Regions from separate parts of the Kitasatospora herbaricolor genome, predicted to be linked through region 3. Evidence: riboswitches for the same ligand, from Rfam matches in the RefSeq annotation. Region 3 holds a riboswitch; each other region holds the start of a gene.

Region 1 (7,340 bases), 1.1 Mb from region 3:
CCACGTGCCGCTGGTCCTCGGCCGAGAGCAGCGCCAGCGTCCCGTACATCGCGGCGAAGACCCCGCCCCGGTCGATGTCGCCGACCACCACCACGGGCAGGGCGGCAGCCGTGGCCAGGCCCATGTTGGCGATGTCGCGGTCCCGCAGGTTGATCTCGGCGGGTGAGCCGGCGCCCTCGCACACCACCACGTCGTAGCGGCGCCGCAGGTCGGCCAGGCACTCCAGGGACTTCTCCAGCAGGACGGGCTTGCGCTCGCGGTAGTCCAGCGCGCCGACCTCGGCGACCGCCCGTCCGAGCAGCACCACCTGGCTGCGGCCGTCCGCGCCGGGCTTGAGCAGCACCGGGTTCATCGCCGCCTCCGGCTCGACCCGGGCGGCCTGCGCCTGCATCGCCTGGGCGCGGCCGATCTCGGCGCCGTCGGCGGTGACGAAGGAGTTCAGCGACATGTTCTGCGCCTTGAAGGGCGCGACCTTGACGCCCTGTCGGGCCAGCCAGCGGCAGATCCCGGCCGTGACCACGCTCTTGCCGGCGTCCGAGGTCGTTCCGGCGACCAGCAGTGCCCCGCTCAATTGCGGCCACCCTTCCGTTGACGTGTGAGGCCCCGGCCCGCGCCGTGCAGGAGGGCGTGCCCGGCGGCGGTGACGCCGAGCGCGAGCAGCCCGACCCGGCGGGAGAGCCGGCAGGCCCGTTCGATGTCGGCCACCCCGACCGGGGGCAGTTCGCGGCCCAGTACCGGCCGGTGCTCGACCCTCTCGCCGTAGGCCAGGGTGCCGCCGAGGCGCACGCCCAGCGCGCCGGCGAAGGCGGCCTCGGCCCGGCCGGCGTTGGGGCTGGGGTGGGCCGCGCCGTCGCGGTGCCAGACCCGCCAGGCGGTGGCGGGCCGGGGCGCGGCCAGGACGGTCAGCAGCGCGGTGAGCCGGGCGCCGGGCCAGCCGGCCACGTCGTCCAGCCGGGCCGAGGCCCAGCCGAAGCGGACGTAGCGGGGCGAGCGGTGCCCGACCATCGCGTCCAGGGTGTTGACGGCCCGGAAGGCGAGCAGGCCGGGGGTGCCGGCCAGCGCTCCCCAGACCAGGGCGTTCACCACCGCGTCGGCGGTGTTCTCGGCGACGGACTCCACCACCGCCCGGGCGATCTGCTGCTCGTCCAGCGCGCTCGGGTCGCGCCCGCACAGGTGCGGCAGCCGCTCCCGGGCGGCGGTGAGGTCCCCCGCCGAGAGCGAGCGCCCGACGGTCCCGGCCTCCCGGATGAGCGAGGTGCCGCCGAGCACCGTCCAGGTCGCGGCGGCGGCCAGCGCCGCCCTGCCTGCCGGCGAGCGTCCCAGGGTGCGGTCGGCGAGCGTGGCGACGGTCGCGACGGTGCCCACGCAGAGCGCGGTGTACGCCGCGCCGGCGGCCCGCCGGTCGCGCCAGAGCAGCCGTTCCAGGCGGCCGGCGGCGGTGCCGAAGGCGGCCACCGGGTGACCGCGTCGCGGGTCGGCGAAGCGGGCGTCGGCCAGGTGTCCGGCGACGGCGCCCAGGGCGAAGGCTGCGCCGCGGGTCAGCCCGCGCACGGCAGGTGCGCGGCGGTACGGCGGCGGGCTCGGTTCGACGGTGGCCGGTGGACGGCCCGGGCAGCCTGCATGGCGTGCGTGTCCTCACTCAGGGTCCGCGCCCTGGCTCGACGTACCGGGGGCGAGAGTCTCCTGGCTTCCGGGTCGGACACACCCTCGGGCCTTCCCGCGGGCTTCTGACGGACCGCCGTGACCATGGTTCGAGCGTGCTCCCCGGTGACAGTGGCGGGACCGCGCCGGATTCGCACCGGCTTCCTCTGCATGCCTCCGTTTGGCTGATGGATCCCATCACGCGGCCGAACCGGGAGTCAACCAAGGCCACCGAGGGTTTGGTCACACGCGCGGCCCGCGTGCGCCGTGCGCGGCGCGCGGACGACGCACCCCGGGCGCCGGGCCGGCCGTCCGCGAGCGGCGCAGGCCAGGGTCGCGCTACCCGCGTAGCGGTGCGCCTTGGAGGAAACCGTCATTACCTCCGAGTAGCGCGCCCGTCGGGCGGCACTGATCTGTACGATCCGCCAGTCGCCCACCGGGGGCCTGACCTGCGCTTCGTGCGTTCGGCGTCTGGGGCCGTCCGGGCCCGGCCCGTACGGTCGTTGCTCATGCGATCCAGACAGCCCTCCGTGACGCCGGTGCCCTTCTCGCCCATGGCGGCCAGGGCGCACCGCGCCGGGCTGGGCCTGACCCCTCATCAAGTGGCGGAGGGGATGGCCGCGCACGGGGTCCGGCTGCTGCCGGCCCACGTGATCGGCTGGGAGACGGGGGAGATCCGGCCCTCCGAGGAGGAGTTCATCGCCCTCGCCCGCGCCCTGTGGTGCCCGCCCGCCCAGTTGATGGGAGCCCGGCCGGCCTGCCTGCGCGACTTCCGGGTGGCCCGGGAGCTCGGCCGGGACGAGGCCGCCCGCCGGATCGGCCTGTCGCCGCGCGCCTACGACCTCGCCGAGGACGCCGGCCGGTGGACCGGGGACGAGGACCGGACGTACGCGCTCGCCCAGGTGCTCGGGATGACGCTGCGGGAGGTGGTGGCCGTCCTCGGCCGTGGGGAGGAGCTGGACCAGCGGCTGCGCCGTTGCGTCGACGGGCGCTGGCAGGCCCAGGTGAAGGCGGTCGGGCGGATCGTCCCGGTGCCGAAGGAACTGCTCGCGGCGGTGCTGACGGACCTGCAGAACGAGTACCAGGTGACGGCGCACTGGGGCTCCGGCGGCTGGGGGTCGTCCGCCCCGGCGCAGCCCGAGCCCCCGCGGCAGACCCGGCCGCTCGGCGAGCGCTTCTGGGAGCTGCTGTCCCGGCGGCCCACCGAGATCCCGGTCTGACCCCCGAGCCTCTCCTTCCCCTTTCTTCCTCCGCGTCCCCCTTTCCGGGTTCCTTCCTCCGCGCTCCGCACGGCTCCCCGCCCGCCCGCTTCCGATCCCCGCCCGTGCCCCGGACGGCCCCGCACCGGTGGCCGCCCGGCCCCGCGACGCGTGGACTGGGGAGCGGATCCAACCGGGCCGTGGCCGGCCGCCCGGCAGGGAGCAGCAGAGCGGGGAGCGAGATATGCGTTGGGGAACCGCAGCAGTCGTGGCGGCCGCCGCGGCCGGTACGGGCGTGGCCGTACTGGCCCTCGGGCGCAAGGTGTCGGAGCGGGCGGTGCACCCCCGCGCGGACCACGCGTCCGGCGCCCGGCCGGTCCGGGTGCTCGGCGTGGCCGCCGGCCGGGTCACCCTCACCCGGACGGTGGAGACCGCCCGTCCGGGCCGCTACGCCCTGGAATGGGGGGCCGACGGCCACGCGGTGGTCGGCGAGGTCCTGCAGAGCGACCAGCAGGCCGTCACCCGCCGGCTGGAGCGGGCGGACACCGGCACCCTGGAGACCGGCACCGTGGTGCGGCTGACCCCCCGGGTCCACCTGGGGGACCCGACCACCGCGCTCGGGCTGCCCTTCCTGGAGACCGCCGCGGTCGGCGAGGCCGGGCCGCTGCCCGCCTGGTACCTGGACGGGATGCGCGGCACCTGGGTGCTGCTGGTGCACGGCCCGGGGGCGGACCGGCAGCAGACGCTCCCGGTCGTCCCGCTGCTGCACCGCCTGCGACTGCCGGTGCTGGCCGTCACCTACCGGGGCGACGAGGGCGCGCCGGCCTCGCCCGACGGGCTCGGCCACTTCGGCGACACCGAGTGGCGCGACGTCGAGGCGGCCGTCCGGCTGGCGCTGGACAGCGGCGCGGGCAAGGTCGTGCTGTTCGGCTGGTCGCTGGGCGCCACCATGGCCCTCCAGACGGCGGCCCGCTCGGCCTGGGCCGAGGCGGTGAGCGGCCTGATCCTCGACTCGCCGGTGCTCGACTGGTCCAGGACGGTGCGCAGGGAGGCCGCCGGGGCGGGTGTCAGCGCCCCGCTGGCCGGGCTCGGGGCACTGGCCGCCCAGGGGCGCTCCGGCGTCGACCTGGCGGGCTTCGCACGGCTCGCCGAGGGCACCGACCTGCGGGTGCCGACGCTGCTGATGCAGAGCCCGGACGACGCGGTCGCCCCCTGGCCGGCCGCCGAGCGTCTGGCCGGCCGCCGTGAGGACCTGGTCAGCCTGCGCCCGGTGCCCGGGGCCGCGCACGCCGCGCTGTGGAACGCCGACCCGCACGGGTACGAGGAGAACCTGCGGCGCTTCCTCACGCCGCTGTTGTGACCCGGGCGGCTGCTGCGACCCGCGCGGCCGCCGTGACCCGAGCCGCCGCACCGGCCCCGGCGCCCCCTGCCGGGCCCGCCCGGGCCGCCGTGCGAGGCACCCGGCGGCAGCGGCCCGGGCCGCCCCTCGCCGGGGGGTACACCATCCAATAGGTGGCGTGACCACGTCATTTTTGCGGTGCGCAAGCCCGGTTTGGGGTCTGTTGCCCGATCTTGCGGCCCTCCCCGCCCCGGCTCCCCGCAGACTCGCCGAACTCGATGTGACAGAACGCCCGTGCACGGGGAAGACTGCACGGCGTGACGTCTCGGAACCCGCGCGACCGTGATGCCCCGCTCCCGCCGACGATCGGTACCGGCGCGACGGTGACCCGTCTGCCCGGTACGGCCCACCGTCCCGACGGTGCGCGCCCGGGCACTCCCGGCGCACCCCGCCGCCGTGGCCCCGCACCGGCTCCCGGTCGCGGGCGCGCACCCGTACCCGAAGGCTTCCCCGCCCCCGCCGAGCTGGCCCCGCTGGCCCGGCGGATGCTCGTCGACGCCGTCCGGATCGCCCGCTGGGCCGGCGAGCTGGAGCAGGTCGACAAGCGCGGCGAACTCCTCCCCGAGGACGCCCGCGCCGCCGGACGCGCGCTCGCGATGACCGTCGGCGCCGCCGCCAAGGCCTGGGGCCAGGCCCTGCTGGTCGGGCTGGTCGAGCCCCGCGACGGCGGCGCCGCCCCCGGCTGGCGCCTGCACGCCTGGGAGCACGACGACGAGGCCGTGGTCCGCGGCTGGTCCGCGCTCTTCGACGCCTGGACGCTGCTCGCCCCGGTACCGCCCGCCGCCCTGCGCGGTGTCTTCGCGGTGCTCGCCGGGCAGGCGGTCGACCAGGCCCCGCAGCTGCTCTCCTTCCTCCACCTGGTGGACGGCCCGGTCTCCGACGGCGAGCTGATGGAGCTGCTGCGCCGCGGCCTGGACGAGCGCCGGATGGGGGCCGGCACCGGCCTGCTGTCGCTGTCGCCCGTCCCGCACGCGGCCTCCGCGGTCTCGGCCGTCCGCGGCACCTGCCGGGAGCCCCAGGTGGACACCCCGGCGGCGCCCTCCGACGTCGCCGCCGTGCTGGACTGGATGCTGGACGGCCTGGCGGCCGTCGGCGCCGTGATCCGGCTGGACGAGGCCGCCGAACTCTCCCCGCTCGGACACTGGGCGGTGCGCGCCAAGCTGGAGGAGATCTGCACCGTCGCGCAGACCGCGGCCGGGCACATCGAGCAGAGCGCGCTGGAGCTCCTCAACGCCTGCGCCGACTACTCCCCGGGCCCGGCCCGCGCCGAGTACCGCGCCTGGGTCGCCGCCCGGCCGGTGGACCGCGCCGTCGCCGAGCTGCTGGACGCGGCGCAGGGCGACGACGCCCTGGTGCGCGGCCTCGCCTTCGAGGCGCTGCGGGTGGCCGGCGGCACCGCCGAGCAGGCGGTCAGGGCCGCCGTCGACGAGCCCGTGCTGCGCCCGTACGCCCTGCTGTGGCTCGCCGAGCAGTCGGACGAGGAGGGCGTCTCCCCGGCCGACGTCCTCGGGGCGGAGGACGCCGCCTGGCTCTGGGTCGACACCGCCGCCGCCGTCCTGGACCACGGGGAGACCGGACTGCTGGTCGGCCACGTCGAGGGCGCCTCGGCGGGCGACCCGGTACGGCTCTTCGCCCGGGCCCGGCAGTCCGGGCACCCGCGCGCGGCCTCCGTCCTGACCGCCGTCTCCGGCGTGCACCCCGACCCGGCGGTGGCCCGGGCGGCCCGCCGCTCGGCCTTCTCGGTGCACAACGGCGGCGCCTAGGCACGCGGCCCCTGCCGCCCCCATCGGCCGTACGCAGTACGAAGGGCCCGGATCCTGGTGGATCCGGGCCCTTCGTACTGCGTGGTGCGTTGCCGCTACAGCTCGCCGTCGCAGCCGAGGCGGGACTCCGCCCGGCGGGCGCGGACGTCGCCGACCTTCTGGCCGACCTTGCGGCGGATGACCAGCAGCGGGGCCATCGCGGCCAGCGCGATCTGGGCGAAGGCGCCGATGTGCAGCAGGGTGTCGCCACCCGGCAGGCCGGTCGCCCAGGCGGCCAGGCAGCCGATGCTGACGACGATCCAGCAGAGCGTCGCGGTGGCCAGCAGGCCCTGCGGCTTCGGGTACTCGATCCGGCTCATCATCAGGTACGCGGTACCGGCGATGGCCAGCAGGCCCGGCAGGAACGGCGGGTCCAGCAGCACGATGGCGATCACCGTCATCGCGCCCATCGGGCAGGGCATGCCCTGGAAGACCCCCGGACGCATCTTCACGGCGGAGAAGCGGGCGAGCCGCAGCACCACCGAGAGCAGCACCGTGAGGGCGATCAGGGCCGACAGCCGGCTGTCGGAGCCCGGCGAGACCATGCCCCAGACCGCGACGAAGTAGGCCGGCGCGATGCCGAAGCTGATCAGGTCGGCCAGGTTGTCCAGTTCGGCGCCGAGCGCGGAGGAACGCAGCTTGCGTGCCACCAGGCCGTCGAACAGGTCGCACATCGAGCCGATGAGCAGCAGCACCACGGCGGTGGCGGCGCTGTGCCGGTCCGGCGCGGCGTCCGGGTTGGTGATGTGCGGGACCAGGACCCCGGTGGTGATCGAGTAGATCGCCAGGAAGCCGCAGACGGCGTTCCCCAGGGTCAGGAAGTCAGCGGTGGACAGGTGCTGGGGCGAACGCGGAGCGCGCAGCTCGCGGTCGCGCGCCCAGCGGCGGCGACGCAGCTCCGTCTCCTCGTCGTCCAGACCCGCGATCGTCTCAGGATCAGTCACGGTCAAGGCGTGTCACCCCGGCAGTGGTCTTCTGGCCGACCTCGACGCCGACCTCGACGCCGGCCGGCAGGTAGGTGTCGACGCGCGAGCCGAAGCGGATCAGACCGATCCGCTCGCCCTGCTCGACCTTGGTGCCCGCGTTCACGTACGGCACGATCCGGCGGGCCACGGCCCCCGCGATCTGCACCATCTCGATGTCGCCGAGCTCGGTGTCGAAGTGCCACACGACACGTTCGTTCTGGTCGCTGTCCTTGTTGAACGCCGGGACGAACCCGCCGGCGACGTGCTCGACCGAGGTCACGGTGCCGGGCAGGGGCGCCCGGTTCACGTGGACGTTCAGCGGGCTCATGAAGAT
Region 2 (7,340 bases), 1.9 Mb from region 3:
ATCGGAGGGGGCGCCGCCGAAGGGCGTGTCACCGGCGGACGCGCCGAACCGGCCGTCGTCGAAGGCACCGTCGTCGTGCGGGCCCGGTCCGGTGGCCGTCGGCCGCTGGGCCTGGAACCAGGAGCCCCCGGGATCGGGCCGGCGGACCGGCTCCTCGATCAGGGACTCGTCGGTGCCGGGCCGGTCGGCGGCCGGCAGGCCCTGATCCGGGTTCCCGCGCCGGCGGCGGCCGCTGTGCGGAGGGGAGGACGTCATCAGGGACTCTTCACATCGAATCCGTAGCGGCCGTCGGAGACCGCCTGTTTGAAGGAGGAGAGCGCCTGCGGATCGCTGTCGATCCGCCAGTTCGTCTCCTTGTTGATGTTGAACCAGATGAACCCGAGACAGTCCGGGCGCTTGATCACGTTGGCGGCCAGGTTGGCGATGTCGGCGGGCTTGCGCGCGCCGGGCTCCGAGCCGGTCTCGGCGATCAGCCAGGGCTTCTGGGTGAAGGTGCGGATCTGGGTCAGCGTCGGGGTGTAGAGGGTGTCGAAGGTGCCGGCCTCAAGGTGGGTGTAGTACGCCACGATCCCCACCCAGTCGACGTAGGTGTCGCCGGGGTAGTAGGGCTTGAGGGCCACGGCCGGCATCGGGTTGATGCTGTTCGGGCTCCACACCCAGATCACCTGGCCGACGCCGAGCTGGGCGAAGACGTCGTGCAGGTGCTGGTAGGCCGCCACGAAGTCGGCGGCGGTGGCGTGCTTGGTGCCCCACTCGTACCAGCCGCCGTTGAACTCGTGCGCGAAGCTGATCGCCACCGGGACGTTGGCGTTGCGGATGCCCGCCGCGTACCGCTTGACGTAGTCGTCGCTCTTGCCGGCGGCGATGTCGGCGAGGCTGACGGTGAACGGCTCCCAGGCGATGTACGGCAGGGCGCCGCTGTCCCAGGCGTTGCGGGCGCCCTTGGAGTCGTACTCGTCGCCCCAGCCGGAGTAGAACTCGATCATGTTGGGCTTCTTGCCGGCCTTGGCCGAGAACTCGTCCACCGCGGCCATCGAGAGCGGCGCGCCGTCGGCGGCGATCCCGAGGTACTTCTTCGCCGGCTTGAGCAGCGGGCGGACGTCGTACGGCAGTCCGGTGGCCTCGGCCGGCGCCGCGGCCGCACCGGTGGCCCCGGGCGCCGCGGCGGCGCCCGAGGCGGCCGCCGCGGACGGGGTGGGGCCGATGTTCTTCTCGCCGAGCAGGTCGCAGGCGGCCAGCGGGAGGACCAGGGCCGCGACCGCGATCAGGCGGACCAGCACCGGGAGCCGGCCCCCCGGGCGGGTGTTGCTGTCTGTCATGCCACTGCGTCCTGGGATCGGGGCTGGATGAGTATTCGGCCGACGGTGACGGCGTAGAACAGGCCGGAGGAGAGCACGAGGGCGAAGTCCGGCGGGTGCATGGTGAACATCCGGTAGACCGCGGCGCCCACCCAGACCACGGCCGTCCCGCCGCTCCAGAAGATGACGCCCCACCAGAAGCGCCGCTGCTTGTCCTTCTTCGCGCCGTTGGAGCCGGTCGGCTGCCAGCCCATCTGGCGGCCGCGGACGAGGTCCCAGATGGCGAAGAAGTGCGACCAGCCGTACATCATCCGGCCGGCCCAGGCCTCCAGGCGGTAGGGCGCCCGGTGCCACAGCGGGAAGATGACGGTCGCGTAGACCAGGCTGGGGATGACCAGCACCAGGTGCCTGACCTCCAGCAGCCTCGGCTGCAGGACGAGCAGCATGATCGGCAGCATCGGCAGCGCGAAGGTCATCAGCGCGGTGTGCATGTAGTACAGGAACCCGGAGACGTAGCAGAGCCGGGTGGTGAAGCCGAGCTTCGCCTGCCAGAACTTCTTGCTGGTCAGCAGGGACATCGAGCCCATGCACCAGCGGTACTGCTGGTTCTGGAAGGCGCCCGCGGTGTCCGGGCAGACGCCGGTGGAGAGCGCCACCGGGATGTACTGCAGGTCCCAGCCGAGACCGCGCAGGTCGAAGCCGGTGTGCACGTCCTCGGAGTGCGCGATGAGCGTGGTGCCGCCGTTCTCGGCCAGCGCCTCGCGCCGGTACACGGCGCAACTGCCGACGCAGATCGCGCCGTTGTTGCGCTGCCGGGCCACCTGCACCGAGCGGTAGAACAGCTCCTGGATGGCGCCCGCGCCGCGCTCGATCCAGTTCTGCGAGTCCAGGACGCGGAAGAACTGCGGCGACTGGACGATGCCCAGCTTCGGGTCCCGGTCCATGTACGGCAGGACCTCGTCCAGCAGGTCGTGGCGGGGCGCGAAGTCGGCGTCCAGGATCAGGATGTACTCGCCGTCCGAGCGGTCGAACCCGTAGTGCAGGTTGCCCGCCTTCTTGAACCAGCCGCGGTTCTCCCGGACGCCGTAGCGGAACCCGAAGTCGGCGGCCATCGCCTCCACCGCCGGGCTGGCCGCGTCGTCCAGGACGTACGGCATGACCAGACCGGGGTAGTGCTCGGCGAGCTTGCGGACGTGGGTCCAGGTGTTGTGCAGGGTCTCGATCGGCTCGCCGCAGACCGGCAGGAACACGTCGACGGTCGGGTACTCGGCCGGGGTCCACTTGCGGACCAGCCGGCGGTGCTCCTTGAGGTCGAAGTTCGGCGTGAAGCTGTTCACCCGCAGGGAGACCAGGTAGTACACGACGGTGAAGACGAGGAACGGCACGCAGAGCCAGAACCACGAGCCGACCCGGAAGAGCTCGACCTGGCTGATCACCAGGCAGACGAAGCTGATCACCGAGCAGAGCGTCAGCACCCACTGGTTGCGGACGGTGTAGTTGTACTTCTCCTGGGCGTTCGGGGGTGCCGGGAGCAGCAGGCCCGAGACGGGCTCCGACGCGTTCCGGCGGCGGCCGGACGACTTGCGTCTTCTGCTGGGCGCACTGGTCGCGGTGCTCACCGCGCGGTACCTCCTGGTAGCTGCGTTCCGCGTGCCGGAGCGAACTGACCATGCAGCAACTGTCCCCCGGGGCACCACACCTTATCGGACGCGCGTTCGCGGCCTGTTACGGCCGTCGTGAACAGGACGTCACGAACGGTCCGGCACGAACGGCCCGGTGCCCCCGGGCCCGGACGGCCCGTCACCCGCGACCGGCACCGGGGCGCGGGTCACCGGCCGGATCCGACCGGATCGGGCCAGGCCAGGCCGGGCAGGGGCCGGGCAAGGCGAGGGCCAGGCCAGGGTAGGGGTAGCCCGCCACCCCACGTCCGCGCGCGGAGGTACTCAGCCGGCGGTGGCCGCCGGCTTGGCCCGGCCCAGCAGGACCTCCTTGGCGCGGTCCGCGAGCGGGCTCGCCGCCGCGGCCGCCGCCGGATCGGCCTGGTCCGGCGTCTGCTTGAGCGAACCGGCGACGGTGAAGTACCCGAAGCGGCCCACCGCGGCGTGCGTCTCGGCGCAGCCCGACTTGTCGGTGACGCAGAAGGTGGCGACCCCGGGGCCGGACAGGCCCTGGACCAGGCCCGCGTGCCGGCCGAGCGCCTTGTCGGCGCCCGCCTTGTTGTCGAAGACGGCGATGCCGACCGTGACGGCGCTCTCCCCGGACACGTAGGTGGCCCGGACCAGCGAACGGCAGGCGTCGTCGCCGAGGGCGAGCCCGAGCCCGCCGGTGGTCGCCTTGGAACAGGGCGAGGTCGACCCGGTGACCATCCGGGTCCAGACCTTGCCGTCGATGGTGCGGGTCTGGTCGGGGAAGAGCGTCGCGGCGTCGACCGGGGCCTTGTCCGTCGAGGCGTCGGAGATCAGCGGCAGCGCCTGCTCCAGCGGCAGGCCGGTCGAGGCGGCCGGCTTCGGGTTCGGCTTGTTGCCGCCGCCGCCCTTGCCGGAGATGACCACGCCGGCGGCCACCACGCCGCCGACGAGCACCACGGCCAGCACCGCGGCGCCGATCCACAGCCGGCGGCGCTTGCGGGACTCGTTCTCGTGCTGGTCGGCCAGCTGGGTCCAGTTCGGCTCGGCCTGGAACGGCTGCGGCGCGGGCTGCCACTGCGGCGGCGGCGCCTGCTGCGGACCGGGCTGGGGGGCGAACGGCTGCTGCGGCTGGTGCTGCTGCGGGATCGGCGGGGGAACCGGCTGGCCCTGCGGCGGGAGCTGCTGCGCGGGCTGGCTGTACGGCACCGGGGGCGGGCCGAAACCACCCGGAGCCGGCGGGACGGGCTGCTGCCCCTGCGGCGGCTGCCCCGGTGCCCCCGGCTGCTGACCCTGGACCGGCTGTGCGGGCTGACGCGTCCAGTCGGACGGTACGCCCGTTCCCTCGCTCATGAGGCGAGATCGTAAAGCATGGTGCGCGCGGCAGGGCTGTCCGGTAATCAATCCGTTCCCAAATCCGGGCCCGGCACCCTCCCCCTTGCCTGCTCCGTGAGCCGACGACTGGTCGCCCGACACGCCACAGTGCACAACATGTGGTGCTTCATCGGGCTGGCGCCACTAGATGTATGCTCACTCCTGCTGTCGAACGCAGGGGAACCCGGTGCGAGTCCGGGACTGCCCCGCAGCGGTGAGCGGGCTGCCCGACCGGGCCACGCGAGTCCGATGACCTGCCGACGGTGTGCCACAGGGCTTCCCCGCAGTCGCCATGCAGCACAGCAGTATCGTCCGGGCCTCGCGGGTGGGCCGGGGGGTGGTTCGCGCGCGCCGTGAGGTGTTCCGCGCTGCCCTCCCCTGCGCCCATGCGGCCCGGCAGCCCCCTCGCCGACCGCCGCCGCCAGGAGAGAAGCGCCTTGACCACCGCTGCCTCAGTCACCCTGCCCGCCCAGGGTTCCAGCCCCGCCGCCCCGTCCGACCCGACGGTGTCCGACCCCGGTGGAGCGCTCCTGCGCCTCCTGACCGACCGCAGCGTCGACCTGCCCCAGGTCGACCCCGGCCACGTCGCCGCCGCCGCCCTGCGCGGCCGGCACGCCGGCTCCGACTTCGCGGAGCTGCGCGGGCTGGCCGTCGAGGCCGCCGCGTCGATGATCGCCGAGGACCCGCAGTACTCGAAGCTCGCGGCCCGGCTGCTCGCCCTGGAGATCCAGGACGAGGCCGTCGGCCAGGGCGCCGTCTCCTTCTCCGCCTCGATCACCGTCGGCCACGCCGAGGGCCTGATCGGCGACACCACCGCCGCGTTCGTGGCCAAGCACGCCGACGCGCTGGACGCCCTGATCGACCAGAAGGGCGACGACCGCTTCGAGTACTTCGGCCTGCGCACCGTGCAGTCCCGGTACCTGCTGCGCCACCCGATCACCCGCAAGGTGATCGAGACCCCGCAGCACTTCCTGCTCCGCGTCGCCAGCGGCCTGGCGGTCGGCGACGACGAGCAGTCGGTCCGCGAGGTCGCCGAGCTGTACGCGCTGATGAGCGCGCTCTCCTACCTGCCGTCCTCGCCGACGCTGTTCAACTCCGGCACCAAGCACCCGCAGATGTCGTCCTGCTACCTGCTGGACTCGCCGCTGGACAACCTGGACTCGATCTACTCGCGCTACGCGCAGATCGCCCGGCTCTCCAAGCACGCCGGCGGCATCGGCCTCTCCTACAGCCGGATCCGCTCGCGCGGCTCGCTGATCCGCGGCACCAACGGCAAGTCCAACGGCATCGTGCCGTTCCTGCGCACCCTGGACTCCTCGGTGGCGGCGGTCAACCAGGGCGGCCGGCGCAAGGGCGCGGCCTGCGTCTACCTGGAGACCTGGCACGCGGACATCGAGGAGTTCCTGGAGCTCCGCGACAACACCGGCGAGGAGGCCCGCCGCACCCACAACCTGAACCTCGCCCACTGGATCCCGGACGAGTTCATGCGCCGGGTCAACGCGGGCGGCGACTGGTCGCTGTTCTCCCCCGCCGACGTGCCCGAGCTGGTCGACCTGTGGGGCGCCGACTTCGACGAGGCGTACCTGAAGGCCGAGGCGGCCGGCAAGGCCGTGCGCACCATCCCCGCGCAGACCCTGTACGCCCGGATGATGCGCACCCTGGCGCAGACCGGCAACGGCTGGATGACCTTCAAGGACGCCTCCAACCGGGCCGCCAACCAGACCGCCCTCCCCGGCCGGACCGTCCACTCCTCCAACCTCTGCACGGAGATCCTGGAGGTCACGGACGACTCCGAGACCGCGGTCTGCAACCTGGGCTCGGTCAACCTGGGCGCCCACGTGGCCCCCGGCGCCACCCCCGCCGACCTGGTGAACGCGATGGACTGGGACCGGCTGGACTCGACCGTCCGCACCGCCGTCACCTTCCTCGACCGCGTGGTGGACATCAACTTCTACCCGACCCCCGAGGCCGGCACCTCCAACTCCCGCTGGCGCCCGGTGGGCCTCGGCGTGATGGGCCTGCAGGACGTCTTCTTCAAGCTCCGCCTGGACTTCGACTCCGCCGAGGCCAAGCAGCTCTCCACGCTGATCTCCGAGCGGATCATGCTGGTCGCCTACGAGCGCTCCAGCGAGCTGGCCGAGCAGCTGGGCCGGCACGAGGCGTACGCGGAGACCCGCGCCGCCCGCGGCCAGCTGCACATCGACCACTTCGGGACCACCCCGCAGTGGACCGAGCGCTGGGACGCGCTGCGCGCCCGGATCGCCACCACCGGCCTGCGCAACTCGCTGCTCCTCGCGATCGCGCCGACCGCGACCATCGCCTCGATCGCCGGCGTGTACGAGTGCATCGAGCCGCAGGTGTCCAACCTGTTCAAGCGCGAGACCCTCTCCGGCGAGTTCCTCCAGGTCAACCCGTACCTGGTCCGCGAGCTGAAGGAGCTGGGCGTCTGGGATGCGCAGACCCGGGACGCGCTGCGCGAGGCCAACGGCTCCGTCCAGGACCTCAACTGGCTGCCCGCCGAGGTCCGCGCGCTGTACCGCACCGCCTGGGAGCTCCCGCAGCGGGCGCTGATCGACCTGGCCGCCGCCCGGCAGCCGTACATCGACCAGAGCCAGTCGCTGAACCTCTTCATGGCCGCGCCCACCATCGGCAAGCTCAGCTCGATGTACGCGTACGCCTGGAAGGTCGGCCTGAAGACCACGTACTACCTGCGTTCGCGCCCGGCCACCCGGATCGCCCAGGCAGCCACCGGCACCGCCCGCGCGGCCGCCCCGGTGCCGGTGGCGGTCACCGCGCCGACGTCCACCCTCACTCCGGAGGAGGAGGCGGCTCTCGCCTGCTCCCTGGAGAACCCCGAGTCCTGCGAGGCCTGCCAGTGAGTTCCCCCACCCCGGAGACCGACTTCGACGCGCCCGGCCGCGAGAAGATGCTCCTCGACCCCGGCTTCGAGCTGACGCTGCGTCCGATGCGGTACCCGTCGTTCTACGACCGGTACCGGGACGCGATCAAGAACACCTGGACCGTGGAGGAGGTGGACCTGCAC
Region 3 (7,340 bases):
GCAGTCTATCCGGATATTCGTTGGACATCCCCATGAATTCGTCCCTACCGTTGGGGTATCCAATGAAATCCCTCCGCTGGGGGAGAAGGGGGACGCCCGTGCGCGCACTCAGGTTCCACACGTACGACGGCCCGGCGGCGCTCCGGCTCGACGAGGTGGCCGAGCCCGTGGCCGGCCCGGGGGAGCTGCTGGTCCGGCCGGAGCTGGCCGGCGTCACGCTGCCCGCGCTCAGGCAGTTGCGGGGGCGAGGAGCCCCGCAGGCCCCGGCCGGCCCGGGCGGCGAGTACCTCGGCCGGGTGGTCGCGGCCGGCGAGGGCGTCACCGGCTTCGCGCCCGGCGACCGGGTCGGCGGGATCGCCCCGGCGGTGCACGCCGAGCTGGTGGCCGCCCCGGCGGGGCTCGCCGTCGCCGTGCCCGGTGCGCCGGCCGCCGGTGACGCGCTGGCGGTGCTGCGCAGCGGGCTGGTCGCCCTCGGCGCGCTGCGGGTGGGCGGCCTGCGGGCCGGCGAGTCGGTCCTGGTCACGGCGGCGGGCGGCGGGGTGGGACACCTGGCCGTCCAGCTGGCCCGGGCGCTCGGCGCGGGCCGGGTGATCGCGGCCGTGGGCGCCGGGGAGAAGGCCGGCTTCGTGCGGGGGCTCGGCGCGGACGAGGTGTTCCGCTACCAGGACGGAAGCTGGGGCGCGCCGGTGGACCTCGTCCTGGACGGTGTCGGGGGCGAGGTGCTGCCCAGGGCGCTCGACGCGCTGGCGCCGTTCGGCCGGCTGGTCGCCCTCGGCGGCGCGGGCGGCACGCTCGACGCCGGCGAACTGCTGGGCGGGATGCGGACGGTGACCGGTCTGTCGATGGCCGTGCTGGCCCGGCACCGCCCCGGGCTGCTCGACGAGTGGCGCCAGGAGCTCTGGGAGCTGCTCGGGCGGGGAGCGCTCCGGCCGGTCTGCACGGAGTTCCCGGTCACCGCGGCGGCCGAGGCGTTCGGCCTGCTGGAGCGCCGGGCCAACCTCGGCAAGGTGGTCCTGCGGATCAGCTGACGGCCGGCTCCGGGCCCACGTGCTCGGCCGCCGCGCAGGGGCCCAGCAGGGCGCCGAGCTCCTGGTCGACGACCCGGTAGCGCACCACCCGGCCGTCCCGCTCCCCGGCCACCACGCCGGCGGTGCGCAGCAGCCGGAGCGCCTGCGAGACGGCCGGGTCGCGCATGCCGGTGGCCACCGCGAGGTCGCTGACGGCGAGCGGCCCGGCCCGGTGCAGGGCGACCAGCAGCGCGAGCCGGCCGGGGTCGGCGAGCAGCGAGAAGCGCTCGGCCCAGGCGCGCACCCGGGCGGTGTCGCCGATGGCGGCGATGGCCTCGCAGACCCGGTGCCCGTCGATGGTCCGGTGGTCCGCGCGCTCGGCCGGTACGAGATGCATGCGGGCATTGTCGCAGCCGGGGGACTGACTGTGATCCTGAACACCTGCGCAGGTGCGCAGCCTTGCACAAGTGACCTGACGCCCCGTACGGTGTGGCCCGCCGTGGTGTTCGGGAAGACCGGTGACGGACCTTCAGAGGTCCCATTCCGGAGCGGCCCTCGCCACTGTGAACGGGAAGTCTCCGCACCGTACCCGCCCCCCGGGCGGGTGGTCACTGGACGCCGAGGCGTCCGGGAAGGCCTGGTGCGGTCGCGCAGCACCCACCGCCGCTTCGCGGCCGGGTGTGCCCCGAAGCCAGGAGACCGGCCACGGCATCTCACGAAGTGATCCACGAGGTGCTGGAGCGTGACCGGATGACCCTGCCCGAAATCGGTGCTGCCCGAACGGCGGCGCCCGCGGTCGATCCCGCGCTCCCCGCCTTCCGCTGGCGGCGCGAGGACACCGTACGGACGGCCGGGCTGATGGTGGTGATCCTGGCCATGCACGTGCTGGCGTTCGGGACGCTGTTCTTCCTGGTCGCACCGCACGAGTACGCGGTCGGTACCCAGGTCTTCGGGGTTGGCCTGGGCATCACCGCCTACACCCTGGGGATGCGGCACGCCTTCGACGCCGACCACATCGCGGTGATCGACAACACCACCCGCAAGCTGATGGCGGACGGCCGGCGCCCGGTGTCGGTGGGCTTCTGGTTCGCGCTCGGGCACTCCTCGATGGTCGTGCTGATGGCGGCCCTGGTGGCGGGCGGCGCCCAGCTGGCCAACACCCTGATGGACGAGGACTCGGTCACCCACCAGTGGCTCGGGGTGCTGGGCACCAGCGCGTCCGGGGCCTTCCTCTACCTGATCGGCGCGCTCAACCTGGCCGCGCTCTTCGGCATCCTTCGGGTCTTCCGGGCGATGCGGGACGGGCGCTACGACGAGGCGGAGCTGGAGGAGCACCTCAACTCCCGGGGCCTGTTCAACCGGGTGCTGAGCCGGGCCACCCGCTCGATCACCCGGCCCGGCCAGATGTTCCCGGTCGGCATGGTGCTGGGCCTCGGCTTCGACACCGCGACCGAGGTGACCCTGATGGTGATGGCCGGCAGCGGCGCCGCGGCGGGCCTGCCCTGGTACGCGATCGTCTGCCTGCCGCTGCTGTTCGCCGCCGGGATGAGCCTGTTCGACACGCTGGACGGGACGTTCATGAACTTCGCCTACCAGTGGGCGTTCTCCAACCCGGTGCGCAAGGTGTACTACAACCTGACCATCACCGGGCTGTCGATCGCGGTCGCCTTCATCATCGGCACCATCGAACTGGTCGGCGTGCTGCACGAGAAGCTGGACCTGACCGACCCGGTCAGCGGCTGGATCGCCGGCCTCTCGCTCGACAACGTCGGGTACGTGATCGTCGGCCTGTTCGTGGTGGTCTGGGCGGCGGCGATCGCGTACTGGCGACTGGGCCGGGTCGAGCAGCGCTGGGCCGCCCGCCCCTGACCGGCCCCGCCCCGGGTCGGCGCGCGGGCGGGGCCGGCCGGGCTCAGGCGGCGGCGAGCAGCAAGGTCCCGGCCACCGCCAGGCCGGCGCCCAGCACCTGGACGGGGCGCAGCCGCTCCTTCAGCAGGCCGCGCGCCATCAAGGCGGTGACCACCGGGAAGAGCGAGGCGAGCACGGCGGCCGCGGCCGCCGACCCGCTGTGCGAGGCCGTCGCGTAGGTGCCGTTCGCCGCCACGTCGGCCACGCCGATCGCGGTCAGTGCGGGCATCCGCCCGCGCAGCTCCCGGCCGAGGGCCCGGCGGGCTCCGGCCGGGCGCAGCATCGGGGCGAGCGCGGCGCCGCCGACGGCGATGTTGCAGAGCCGCTGCACGCAGAGGGTCAGCAGCAGCCTGCCCTCGCCGGAGGCATGCGCGACCAGGGCCATCACGGCGCCGAAGCCGAAGGCTGCGCCCAGGGTGAGCAGCAGGACCGTCCGGCCGGCGGACCGCCCGCCGCGCTCCGGGCCGCCGGCCAGGGCGACGCCGACCACCGCCACCGCGATCCCGGCCGCCTGGAGGAGACCGGGGCGCTCGCCGAGCACCAGCCCGACGCCGACCGGGACGGCCACCCCGACGGTGGCCAGCGGCGAGACCACCCCCATCGGGCCCAGTGCCAGTGCCCGGTAGAAGGCCAGCATCGCGAACGGGCCGATCACGCCGGCCGCGACGGCGTACCAGAGCATCGGGGAGGCGTCCGCGAGGCCGCCGGTGGCGAGCACGGCGACCACCAGCACCACGGCGGCCGCCAGCTGGGAGGCGACCACCACCGACAGGGCCGGCAGCCGCCGGGTGAGGGCTCCGCCGCCGAAGTCGGCCAGGCCCCAGAGCAGGCTGGCGCTGAGCGCGAGCAGGGCGCTCATCGGGAGGCGGCCGGCTGGCCGGCGGGGGTGTGCGGGGCGGGCGCGCGCCCGGCCGGCGGGTGAACGTGGGACAGCACAGTGGCCTCCGCAGTACAGTCGGGTGGACTTCTTGTCCGGACCGCAGCGTAGTGCAACATAGTGAACTATCCGAATCAATTCATTGGACTGTCCCGTGCCGGATCCCGATCTCGTCACCCAGGCGCTCGCCCGGAACCTCAAACGGCTGCGCACCGAGCGCGGCTACACCCTGGACGCCCTGGCCGCCCGGGCCGGCGTCAGCCGGGGGATGATCGTGCAGATCGAGCAGGCGCGGACCAATCCCAGCGTCGCCTCGGTGGTGCGGCTCGCCGATGCGCTCGGCGCCTCGATCGCCCGGCTGCTCGACTACGACGAGAGCGCCGCGGTGCGGATCGTCACCGCCGACCAGGCCGTCCCGCTCTGGAGCGGCCCGGCCGGCGGCAGCGGCACGCTGCTCAGCGGCGTGGAGGCGCCCGGGCCGCTGGAACTCTGGGCCTGGCGCCTCGAACCCGGCGAGGGCTACAGCTCCGAGGCGCACCCGGCCGGCACGGTCGAGATCGTCCGGGTGGAGACCGGCGAGCTGACCCTCTCGCACGGCGACCGCGACCATGCGGTGCCGGCCGGCAGCACCGCCTCCTTCGAGGCCTCCGAGTCGCACGGCTACCGCAACGACGGCGCCGTGCCGGTACGGCTGACCATGGTCGTGTCGGTGCCGCCGCCGCGCTGAGGGCCGCCCGGACGCACCGGGGCGGCGCCGCCCGTCCAGGGGTGGCGCCGCCCCGGCCGGACCCGTCCGGTCAGCCGTGCCGCCTGCCGTAGCGGCGGTGGAAGGCCTCGACCCGGCCGGCGCCGTCCAGCACCCGGGCCCGACCGGTGTGGAAGGGGTGGCTCGCCGAGGAGACCTCGACGTCGACCACGGGGTAGCTGTTGCCGTCCTCCCACTCGACGGTCCGCCCGGTGCCGGTGCCGGTGCCGGTGCCGATGGTCGATCGGGTGAGGAAGGCCAGGTCGCCGCTGCGGTCGCGGAAGACGACGGGGCGGTACGCGGGGTGGATGCCGGTCTGCATCGGAGTACTCCTCGGGGGTGTCGGGCGCGGGCCGGGTGCCGGTCCGGGGGTTCGCCGGCGCTGTCGCGGCGGCGGGCGGTGTCGGTGCGGGAGGTGTCAGCGCTCCTCGCGGAACAGCACGTGCTGCCGCGCGACCGGGTCGTACTTGCGCAGCGCCATCCGGTCGGGGTCGTTGCGCCGGTTCAGCCGGGTCACGTACGTGTAGCCGGTGCCGGCCGTGGAGCGCAGTCGGACGACCGGGCGCAGTTCGTTGCGGGCCATGGGACTCTCCTTCGGTGTCGCGGGCGGTGCGGTGGAGCGCGTCGAGCAGGTGGAGCAGGTGGTGAAATGGATGTCATTTCCACCAGTGACTCCTCCAACACGTCCGCCCGCCGGTGCATTCCCCGGCGCCCCGGCGCGTTCCCGGCCGCCTTCCGTGCCGTTCTCCGTGCCGCCCCCGCCCGGCCCGGAGACCGCCGGGTGCCGCCGTCCGGATCGCTCGCCGGGCGAACCGCCGCCGCTCTCCGTACGCTCGACCCATGTCTGATGCGTACGCGGGCCGGCGGGAGCGTCTGAGGGAGAACTGCAGCGCGAAGGGGGCGGACGCGGCGCTGATCACCCGGCCGTCGAACGTCCGCTACCTCACCGGCTGCGGCCCGTGCGGTGCCACCCTGCTGCTCACCCGGGAGCGCGCGCTGCTGGCGCTGCCGGACGACCTGCCGCCGGACGACACCGGTGAGCACCTGCTCGGCGAGGACCTCAGTCAGCTGCTGGTGACGGCCGGCGTCGACACCGCGTTCGCGGCCGCCGAGGCCGCAGCCCAGCTGCGGGTAGGCGATCTGGTGGTCGAGGAGCACGACCTGACCGTCGCCCGGCACCGCGCGGTGTCCGGCCTCGCCGAGGGCGTACGCCTGGCGGACCTGGGTCGGGCGGTCGAGCGGATGCGGGTGGTCAAGGACGAGCACGAGATCGCCGACCTGCGGATCGCCGCCGAGATCGCCGACCAGGCCCTGAGCGAACTGCTCGAATCGATCCTGGTCGGGCGGACCGAACGACACCTGGCGATGGAGCTGGAGCGCCGCATGATCGACCACGGGGCGGACAAGGCGGCCTTCCCGGTCTCCGTCGGCACCGGCAGCCACTCCGGGCAGGAGAACCACCGGCCCACCGACCGGCGGGTGGAGGAGGGGGACTTCCTGACCGTCGTGCTCGGCGCCCAGTACCGCGGCTACGGCGTCTCCACCGCCCGGACCTTCGTCATCGGCGCCTCCCCGGCGCCCTGGCAGGTGGAGCTCCACCGGCTGGTCTTCCGAGCCCAGCGGGCCGGCCGGGAGGCGCTCGGCCCGGGGGTCGAAAGCTGCGTACCCGACCTGGCGGCGCGGGAGATCCTGCAGGCCGCCGGTCATTCCGAGGCCTCGCCGCACCCCGTCGGGCACGGCATCGGGCTGGAGATCCGGGAGGCGCCGCGTCTCGGTCCCGCAGACATGGGTAAACTGGACAATCGCGTGCCGGTCACCGTCGGCCCCGGGGTTCATCTCCCGGGAAAGGGCGGGGTCCGGATCGAGGACACGCTCGTGGTACGCCCCCTCGAAGAGGGCGGGCCCGAGCTGCTCACCATCACCACCAAGGAGCTCCTCGCCCTGTAGTCCCGTCGCCGCGTCGCCTTGACGCGGCGGGGGCCAGGACGCGCCCCCTTGGTTCCTTGACAGCTATATCCAGGAGTAAGTGCGCCCGTGGCTTCCACGAACGATCTCAAGAACGGCATGGTCCTCAAGCTCGACGGTGGCAAGCTCTGGTCCGTCGTAGAGTTCCAGCACGTCAAGCCGGGCAAGGGCCCCGCCTTCGTGCGCACCAAGCTCAAGGAGGTCCTGACCGGCAAGGTCGTGGACAAGACCTTCAACGCGGGCACCAAGGTCGAGACCGCCAGCGTCGACAAGCGCGGCATGCAGTTCTCGTACAAGGACGGCTCGAACTTCGTGTTCATGGACACGGACACCTACGACCAGGTGATCATCGAGCCCGCCGTCGTCGGCGACGCCGCCAAGTACCTGCTCGAGGGCTTCGAGGCCGTCGTGGCGATGTACGAGGGCTCCCCGCTCTACATCGAGCTCCCGGCCTCGGTCGAGCTGCTCATCCAGCACACCGAGCCGGGCGTCCAGGGCGACCGCTCCACCGGTGGCTCCAAGCCGGCCACGCTGGAGACCGGCGCCGAGATCGCCGTCCCGCTCTTCATCGTCACCGGCGAGAAGATCAAGGTCGACACCCGCGACGGCAGCTACCTCGGCCGGGTGAAGTAAGTCCGTGTCGGCCGCCCGTAGCAAGGCCCGTACGCGAGCCTTCCAGATCCTCTTCGAGGCCGACCACCGGGACGTCGACCCGCAGCGCGTCCTCGCCGACTGGGTGGCCCGCGCCCGGGAGCCCAAGCCGGACGAGGGCACCCCGCAGATCGGCGAGTACACCATGCAGCTGATCGAGGGGTACGTCCAGCACGCGCGTCGCATC
Region 4 (7,340 bases), 880 kb from region 3:
CTGGAGAAAGGTGAGACCACCGCGGTCGGCCTGCTCGACGCCTACCTCGCGCGGATCGACGCGTACGACCGGCCCGGCACCGGCACCGCTCTCAACGCGATGGTGGTGATGAACCCGGAGGCCCGCGCCGAGGCGGAGGCCTCCGACGCCCGCCGCGCGCGCGGCGAGACGCTCGGCCCGCTGGACGGCATCCCCTACACCGCGAAGGACAGCTACCTCGCGAAGGGACTGACCGCCGCGGCCGGCTCGCCCGCCTTCGAGCACCTCGTCGCCCAGCGTGACGCCTTCGCCGTCGAGCGGCTGCGCGCGGGCGGGGCCGTCCTGATAGGGCTGACCAACATGCCGCCGATGGCGAACGGCGGCATGCAGCGCGGCGTGTACGGCCGCGCGGAGAGCCCGTACAGCGCCGACTGGCTCACCAGCGCCTACGGCTCCGGCTCCTCCAACGGCTCCGGCACCGCGACGGCGGCGTCGTTCGGCGCGTTCGGCCTCGGCGAGGAGACCTGGTCGTCGGGCCGGGCGCCCGCCTCGAACAACGCGCTGTGCGCCTACACGCCCAGCCGCGGCGTGATCTCGGTGCGCGGCAACTGGCCGCTGGTGCCGACCATGGACGTCGTGGTCCCGCACACCCGCACCATGGCCGACCTGTTCGAACTGCTGGACGTCATCGTCGCCGACGACCCGGAGACGCGCGGCGACCTGTGGCGTGCGCAGCCCTGGGTCCCGCTGCCCTCGGCGTCGCAGGTGCGGCCCGACTCGTACCCGGCCCTCGCACCCGCCGACGCCCGGACGGCGCACGCCGCACTCGCCGGCAAGCGCGTCGGCGTACCCAGGATGTACATCAACGCCGACCCCGGCGCCGGCACCAACCCCGACGGCGGCATCGGCGGCCAGACCGGGCAGCGGATCGACACGCGCCCGTCGGTGATCGCCCTGTGGGAAGCCGCACGCCGCGACCTGGAGGCCGCCGGCGCCGAGGTGGTCGAGGTCGACTTCCCCGTCGTGTCCAACTACGAGTCCGACCGCCCCGAGGCGCCCTCGCTGCACACCCGCGGCCTGGTCGGCCGCGACTTCCTCGCCGTCGAGATCGAGGACCTGTCCGCCTGGGCGTGGGACGACTTCCTGCGGGCCAACGGCGACCCGGCGCTCGCCACCCTGGCCGAGGTCGACCCCGACCGCATCTGGCCCAAGCAGCAGGGCGAACTCCCCGACCGCTACACCGGCTTCGACGACACGATCGGCGACTACCCGCGCCTGGTGCGCGAGCGCCCGTACGCGTCCTTCACCGACATGCCGCACCTCGAAGAGGGGCTGCGCGGGCTGGAGGAGACCCGCCGGGTCGACCTGGAGCTGTGGATGGACGACCTGCGCCTGGACGCGGTGGTGTTCCCCGCGGTCGCCGACGTGGGGCCCGCGGACATGGACGTCTGCGAGGCGTCCGCCGAGCTGGGCTGGCGCAACGGTGTCTGGGTCGCGAACGGCAACCTGGTGCCCCGTCACCTCGGCATCCCGACCGTGACCGTGCCGATGGGCACCATGGCGGACACCGGCATGCCCGTCGGGCTGACCTTCGCCGGCCGGGCCTACGACGACAACGCGCTGCTGGCCCTCGGCGCGGCCTTCGAGGCGACGGGCAGCCGGCGCACGGTGCCGCCGCGCACGCCGCGCCTGGCGGCGCAGTGAACTGACGGGTGTCGCGGCGCGCCGGGCGCGGGCGGACGGAGGCGGTCGGACGGAGGCGCCCGGCGGCTCGGCGCGCGGTCACGGGTGGCGGCCCGGCGGCGGGGGCACCCTCCCCCGCCGCCGGGCCGAGCAGGGGTGCCGGCCGGTCCCCTCGGGCAGGCCGGCACCACCCGAAGGGGCCGGATCCGCAGGGGGCCGGTTCTGGTCCCGGCCGCCGGAGGCCTCGACGGCACCGGGCCCGTTAATAATTCAGACCTGCACGTGGTACCGGCCGTCCTGGCACCTGGGCCCGGCCCCTCGCAAAGGCCCGAGGACGCCCGCGGCCCGGCCGGAGCGGGACGCCGGAGCGGGCCAGTGCGGCGCGCGGGCGGGCGGGGCGCCCGATGTACGACGAGTACAAGGAGCCGCTCTACGCTCCCCCGCCGATGCTCGCCCGGATGGTCGAGGCCGGACTGCTCGGCCGCAAGAGCGGGCGGGGATTCCACGCCCACCGGGCGGTGTGAGCACGGCCGCACGGCGCACTGCGCGCCCTGGTGACGGCCGGTCCGTCCGGGCCCCGGGTTCCCCTCCGGGTCAGGGCGGGGTCGGGGTCGGGGGCCCGGACGGACCTGGGTGCTGAGGGTCAGCCGGTCGGCCAGGTCAGCCGGCCGGCCCCTTCGCCCGCCGAGCGCGGCGCTCACGGGCAAGACGCTCGCGGCGCTGCTCGACGGTGCTCTCCGGGACCAGCGCCGGCACACGGTGCGGCTGCCCGTCCGCGTCGACGGCGACGAAGACCAGTTGCGCCGTCGCCACCCTCGTCACCGGCCCGGTGAGGTTCCACCGTTCCGCCGTCACCACCACCGAGACGTACATCGAGCTGCGCCCGGCGTGATCGACACGGGCCAGGACCGTCAGGAGGTCACCGGCCCGCACCGGCGCGAGGAAGGACATCTCCTCCACCGACACGGTGACCGCGGGGACACCCGCGTGCCGGCCGGCGGCCGCGGCCGCGGCGTCGTCGATCAGCTTCATCACGACGCCGCCGTGCACCGTCCCGTAGAGGTTGGTGTCGTGCTCGCTCATGATGTGGGCCAGGGTGACCGCCGAGTCCGTCGGGGTCCGGGAGACGGCAGGGGGCATCGTCACCGGGCCACCCCGCCGGTCGTCGGAGCGCCCGGCCGGATCCCGGCCGCGCCGGAGCCGGCGGACCGGCCTGCCGTCGCCCCGCTGTCCGGGCCTCGACGGTTCACGGCCCCGGGGGCACCCGGCCACTCGGTCTGCTGCACGGAACTCTCCTTCGCGAGTTCAGGAGACCCCGGGTACGCGCAGGAGCGGGAGGTGCGCGTGCGCGTCCCTCCCCGCCGCCGACCCGCCCGCGGGGTCCGGTGGGACCACGGACCGTGGCGGTCCGCGGGCAGCGGCAGGTCTTCGGACTCGCGGGCGCGCCCACCCCTGTGAAGGGCGGACTCCTACTGGCCGTCGCTTCCCGGGCCGCCTTGGCCCAGTGCGTATGACGGCGGTCGTTCCCGCTCACCGCTGCGGGGCAGTCCCGGATTCCCACCGGGTTCCCTCTTGCGACGCGCCTGCCTGGCGGACAGGGCGAACCAGCTGCGCAGGCCACTCTACGGTCGTCGCCGCAGATCAGAAGCACCGGGGCAGGGCCACCGGGCCGGCCCCTGCACGAGCGTCCTCCCTCGGCCGTAGCACAATCCTGAAGCCGGCGTGCCGCGCGAGCGCTTGCGGACACCTGGGCTGCGCGCGGGCTCTTGACATCCCTTCAGCACTGGCCGCGGTCGAGCAGGGGCCCACCCCCGGACCCGGACGCCCGCCGGGCCACCCTGTGGAGGTGGTCCGACAGGGGTACCGGAGAACCGCGTTCCCGCGCGGTTCCGGACCCGCCTGCCGGATCTCCCGACCGGGCGGCCCGGCGGACGTCCGTGGATCGAGCGGACGTCACCAGTCCGAGTTGGTCGCCCCCAGACTCAGCAGGACCTGGTCGAAGCTGTTGCCGTCGTTGTCATCGGTGTACGAGATCGCGAGTGCACCGAACGGGGAGGAGGCCACCGCGGCCTGCTCCTGCCGACCGGTCGTGACCTGACTGACGGACTGGGCCGGCAGCCGGCCGGCGAAGGTGCCGTCCGGGTTGAGGCCCCGGGCCCGGACCGCCGGATCGGTGCCGGCGACGCTCCAGCCGACCACGGCGTCGCGCTGGTCGTCGATGCCGACGGTGGGGTTGCCGGCTCCGGGTCCGGCGGAGATCTCGACCTCGGCCGAGCCGGCGGTACCGGCGGCGGTGAACGACCGGGCCCAGACACCGCGGGTACCGGTGTGGTCGGACTCCCATGCCACGGCGAAGTCGCCGTTGAAGTCGGCGGCCACGGCCGGACGCTGCTGCTGGCCGCCGGCGAAACTGTTGGCGCTGCGGCGGGTGAGTGCGACCGCCCCGTTCGCCTTGGCCAGCTTCACCAGACCGATCTGGTAGGAGCCGTTGTTGTCGGTGTCGTCGTCCCAGACGACGACGGCGTCGCCCGAGGCGGAGGTCGCGACGTCGGGGTTGTGGTGCGCGCCGCCGGTCGCGTTGACCGTCACCTCGTAGGCCTTGGTCGTGGTCCCGGTGAACCCGGCCGCCTTCACCGTCGCGGCCGCGGTGCCCTGGATGTCCTCCCACACCACGGAGAACGCCACCGCGCCGGTGCTGCCCGGCGCGCCGTCCGGGTCGACCGCGACGCGCGGATGGATCTGCTGGCCGTCGGAGTTCGCGTTGGCCCGACCGGAGCCGAGGACCGCACCGGCCGGGGAGAGCACCCGGTAGACGATGTTGTAGAACCCGTTGCCGTCCGGGTCCTCCGCCCACACGACGACGGCGTTGCCGCGGTCGTCGAGGCCCACGTCGGGCTGGAGGTGCCGCCAGGCCACCCCCGCCGTCCCGCCGGCCGAGAGCTTCGACTCGTAGGCGGAGACGCCGTTGCGGAACATCCGCACCCACACGTCACTGTGCGCGTCGTCGGCCGGGGCGGTCGAGTCGCGGTCGTCCTCCCAGACCACCGCGACGTCGCCGAGGCGGTTGGCCGCGATCGAGGAGGTGTCCTGGTCACCGGTGGAGTCGCTGTTCGCGGTCACCCAGGACGAGGGCCCGGCCGCCGAGGCCGGGGCGACCATGGCGAGGGCCGCGGCGAATCCGGCGACGACCGCGCCGAGTACGGAGAGTTTACGCATCGGCCAACCCCGGCTGTCCGTCGTGGATGACAAAGGTCCGGGCGGTGGTCGCCGCCGCGCCGTGCTCGGTCACCGTCGCCACCGACCTGAAGTCGGCGGTGATTTGCGCCGGCGTGACGTGCGTGCGGACGTAGCCGCGCTGGTTGGAGTAGAAGCGCAGGTGCGGATTGAGCGATCCGTTGGGGATCGTCGTGGTGGCGCTTCCGTTGCCGCCGCTGGTGATGGATGTGCAGACCAGCTCGGAGCCGATCGTCGCCGAGGACGGGTCGGCGTAGTCGGCCTTCAGGTCGTTGCCCCAGGACGCGTGCACGTCGCCGGTGAGGACGACGGGGTTGCGCACGGCCCGGTCGATGATGCCCTGCTGGATCCGCGTCCGGCTGGCCCGGTACCCGTCCCAGGCGTCCATGTTCATCGCGCCCGCGGAGTTGACGTTGCGGGCGAAGAAGACCTGCTGGCCGATGAGGTCCCAGGTGCTCAGGTGCTGGCCGAGTCCGTCGAGCAGCCACGCCTCCTGGGCCGCGCCGGTGATCGAACGGTTCGCCAGGTCGGCGTCGGCGCAGACCTTCGTCCCGTCGCCGCAGGCCTGGTCGTCGCGGAACTGGCGGGTGTCGAGCATGTGGAAGGTGGCGAGGGTGCCCCAGCGGACCCGGCGGTAGAGCTGGATGCTGTTGCCGGACGGCGTCGCCGCGGCCCGCAGCGGCATGTTCTCGAAGTACGCCTGGTACGCGGCGGTGCGTCGCGCCGTCCACTGCGCGGCCGTCAGCACGGGGCTGCTGTCGGCGCGCACCATGTCGGCGTAGTTGTTCTCCACCTCGTGGTCGTCCGGCACCACCAGCCACGGCGCGATCGCGTGCGCGGCCTGGAGGTCCGGGTCGGTGCGGTAGAGCGCGTAGCGGCGGCGGTAGTCGGCCAGCGACACGATCTCGCTGCCGAGGTGCTGGCGCACCCCGCCGGTGCCGGCGCCGCCCTCGTAGATGTAGTCGCCCAGGTGCAGGATCAGGTCGGGGCGGTCGTCGGCCATCCGCCGGTAGGCGGTGTAGTAGCCGCTCTCGTAGTGGGCGCACGAGGCGAAGGCCATCGTGAAGTCACGCCCGACCGTGTTCTGCGCCGGTGCGGTGCGGGTCCGGCCCACCGAGGAGATGAACCCCTGGGCCCGGAACCGGTAGTAGTACTCCGAGTCCGGGGCGAGTCCACCCGCCAGCACGTGCACGGAGTGGGCCTGCGCGTAGCGGGCGGTGACCGTACCGGAGCTGACGAGGGTGGTGAAGTTCTGGTCGGTCGACAGCTGCCAGTCGACGGCGACGTCGGCGTTGGGCATGCCGCCCTGGCCGTCCGCGTTGGTCGGGGTCGGAGCCAGACGCGTCCAGAGCACCACGCTGTTGTCGTCCGGCTCCCCGGAGGCGACGCCGAGCGTGAAGGGGAAGGGCGTGGTGGCGGCGGCCGACGGCTGAGCCGTCGCCCCGACCTGGAGTGCGGCGGCGCCCGCGGTGGTGAGCCCGCCTAAGATGAAGATGCGGCGACTGAGGTTTCTCATGGCCGCCCATGCTCGCGGATCCAGGTGAACTTCCGCCCTTGCGGCGGGGGCGGTCAAGTGAAGGTGCAGCGGCGCGAGTTGGTCGGTTTCTGCTCGGTGCCGTGCTCCTCCGGGTGACGTAGGGGGCCGGGGGCCGAGACGACGAACGTGGCGTGTCGAGGGTCGATGCGGCGCCGGGCACCGGGCGGTTCGGCACAGCCGGCGGTGTCGCGAGCGCGGGCGGGCGCGGGCTGGGGGCGACTGCCGTCGTGACGGAGGCCCCGTCGCCCCGGGTTTCGCGGATCGCGGCGCGGACTCCGTTGCCCTGGGAGTGAGTTCGCGGACTCCGACCCCGGCGACGAGCCGGCCGGAAGCCCTGGTCGACGGACAGCCCACCACCTTCGGCGGGTGGCCGACGTCAAGGGACCGCTCGATCGCCTGGTCCGACGGGACCCGCACGCACCAGCCGGCGCCCGCGCCAGCCGCCTTCCTTGATCGATAACTTGTTGAATGCTAAATTAACCTCGATGGCGGGCCGGACGCCCGCCACCCACGACCCTGGAGGAACGATGACGACCACCGTCACGGACAACCCCGACCGTTCGCGGTTCGAGATCACGGAGGACGGCGAACTCGCCGGCTTCGCCGAGTACTTCCGGCACGAGAACGAACTGGCCTTCATCCACACCGAGATCGACCCCGCGTTCGCGGGGCGCGGTCTCGCCGGCGTGCTGGCCCGCGCCGCCCTCGACGCCGCCCGGGAGCGGGGCGCGGACGTGCTCCCGTACTGCCCCTTCATCCGCGGCTGGCTGACCAAGCACCCGGACTACGTCGACCTGGTCCCCCAGGCCCAGCGCACCCGCTTCGGCCTGTGACCGCCGCCCCGGCCGCCCCCGGCGCGGCCGCCGACTCCCCCGACACCACCACCGCCGCACCGGAGTTCGTCCGG

The links. A riboswitch is a leader RNA that binds a small molecule or an ion and turns the genes downstream of it on or off. The one in region 3 is predicted to bind cobalamin.
Region 1: linked by a shared signal. The riboswitch ahead of J2S46_RS28845 (cobalamin biosynthesis protein) and the one ahead of nicT (Nickel transporter NicT) in region 3 are both predicted to bind cobalamin.
Region 2: linked by a shared signal. The riboswitch ahead of J2S46_RS25500 (ribonucleoside-diphosphate reductase subunit alpha) and the one ahead of nicT (Nickel transporter NicT) in region 3 are both predicted to bind cobalamin.
Region 4: linked by a shared signal. The riboswitch ahead of J2S46_RS36965 (acyl-CoA thioesterase) and the one ahead of nicT (Nickel transporter NicT) in region 3 are both predicted to bind cobalamin.

What each region holds. Positions count from the first base shown of each region.
Region 1 covers NZ_JAUSVA010000002.1:6,561,567-6,568,906, forward strand. Annotated here, with positions in the region: gene J2S46_RS28840 (cobyric acid synthase) at 1-571, opposite strand, end outside; gene J2S46_RS28845 (cobalamin biosynthesis protein) at 568-1,551, opposite strand; cobalamin riboswitch at 1,677-1,809, opposite strand; gene J2S46_RS28850 (helix-turn-helix domain-containing protein) at 2,151-2,861, shown strand; gene J2S46_RS28855 (alpha/beta hydrolase family protein) at 3,085-4,200, shown strand; gene J2S46_RS28860 (hypothetical protein) at 4,497-6,002, shown strand; gene J2S46_RS28865 (CDP-alcohol phosphatidyltransferase family protein) at 6,098-6,991, opposite strand; gene J2S46_RS28870 (phosphatidylserine decarboxylase) at 6,978-7,340, opposite strand, start outside.
Region 2 covers NZ_JAUSVA010000002.1:5,748,671-5,756,010, reverse strand. Annotated here, with positions in the region: gene J2S46_RS25520 (glycosyltransferase family 39 protein) at 1-255, opposite strand, end outside; gene J2S46_RS25515 (glycoside hydrolase family 26 protein) at 255-1,319, opposite strand; gene J2S46_RS25510 (glycosyltransferase family 2 protein) at 1,316-2,917, opposite strand; gene J2S46_RS25505 (hypothetical protein) at 3,242-4,276, opposite strand; cobalamin riboswitch at 4,412-4,573, shown strand; gene J2S46_RS25500 (ribonucleoside-diphosphate reductase subunit alpha) at 4,684-7,176, shown strand; gene J2S46_RS25495 (ribonucleotide-diphosphate reductase subunit beta) at 7,224-7,340, shown strand, end outside.
Region 3 covers NZ_JAUSVA010000002.1:7,673,921-7,681,260, forward strand. Annotated here, with positions in the region: gene J2S46_RS33355 (quinone oxidoreductase family protein) at 99-1,028, shown strand; gene J2S46_RS33360 (ArsR/SmtB family transcription factor) at 1,021-1,404, opposite strand; cobalamin riboswitch at 1,491-1,729, shown strand; gene nicT (Nickel transporter NicT) at 1,758-2,876, shown strand; gene J2S46_RS33370 (EamA family transporter) at 2,920-3,774, opposite strand; gene J2S46_RS33375 (helix-turn-helix domain-containing protein) at 3,947-4,519, shown strand; gene J2S46_RS33380 (type B 50S ribosomal protein L31) at 4,590-4,859, opposite strand; gene rpmG (50S ribosomal protein L33) at 4,956-5,120, opposite strand; gene J2S46_RS33390 (M24 family metallopeptidase) at 5,378-6,484, shown strand; gene efp (elongation factor P) at 6,572-7,135, shown strand; gene nusB (transcription antitermination factor NusB) at 7,140-7,340, shown strand, end outside.
Region 4 covers NZ_JAUSVA010000002.1:8,554,969-8,562,308, reverse strand. Annotated here, with positions in the region: gene J2S46_RS36975 (amidase) at 1-1,683, shown strand, start outside; partial or broken gene J2S46_RS36970 (3-hydroxyacyl-CoA dehydrogenase family protein) at 2,067-2,186, shown strand; gene J2S46_RS36965 (acyl-CoA thioesterase) at 2,323-2,802, opposite strand; cobalamin riboswitch at 3,065-3,287, opposite strand; gene J2S46_RS36960 (hypothetical protein) at 3,616-4,878, opposite strand; gene J2S46_RS36955 (alkaline phosphatase D family protein) at 4,871-6,412, opposite strand; gene J2S46_RS36950 (GNAT family N-acetyltransferase) at 6,961-7,266, shown strand; gene J2S46_RS36945 (OsmC family protein) at 7,263-7,340, shown strand, end outside.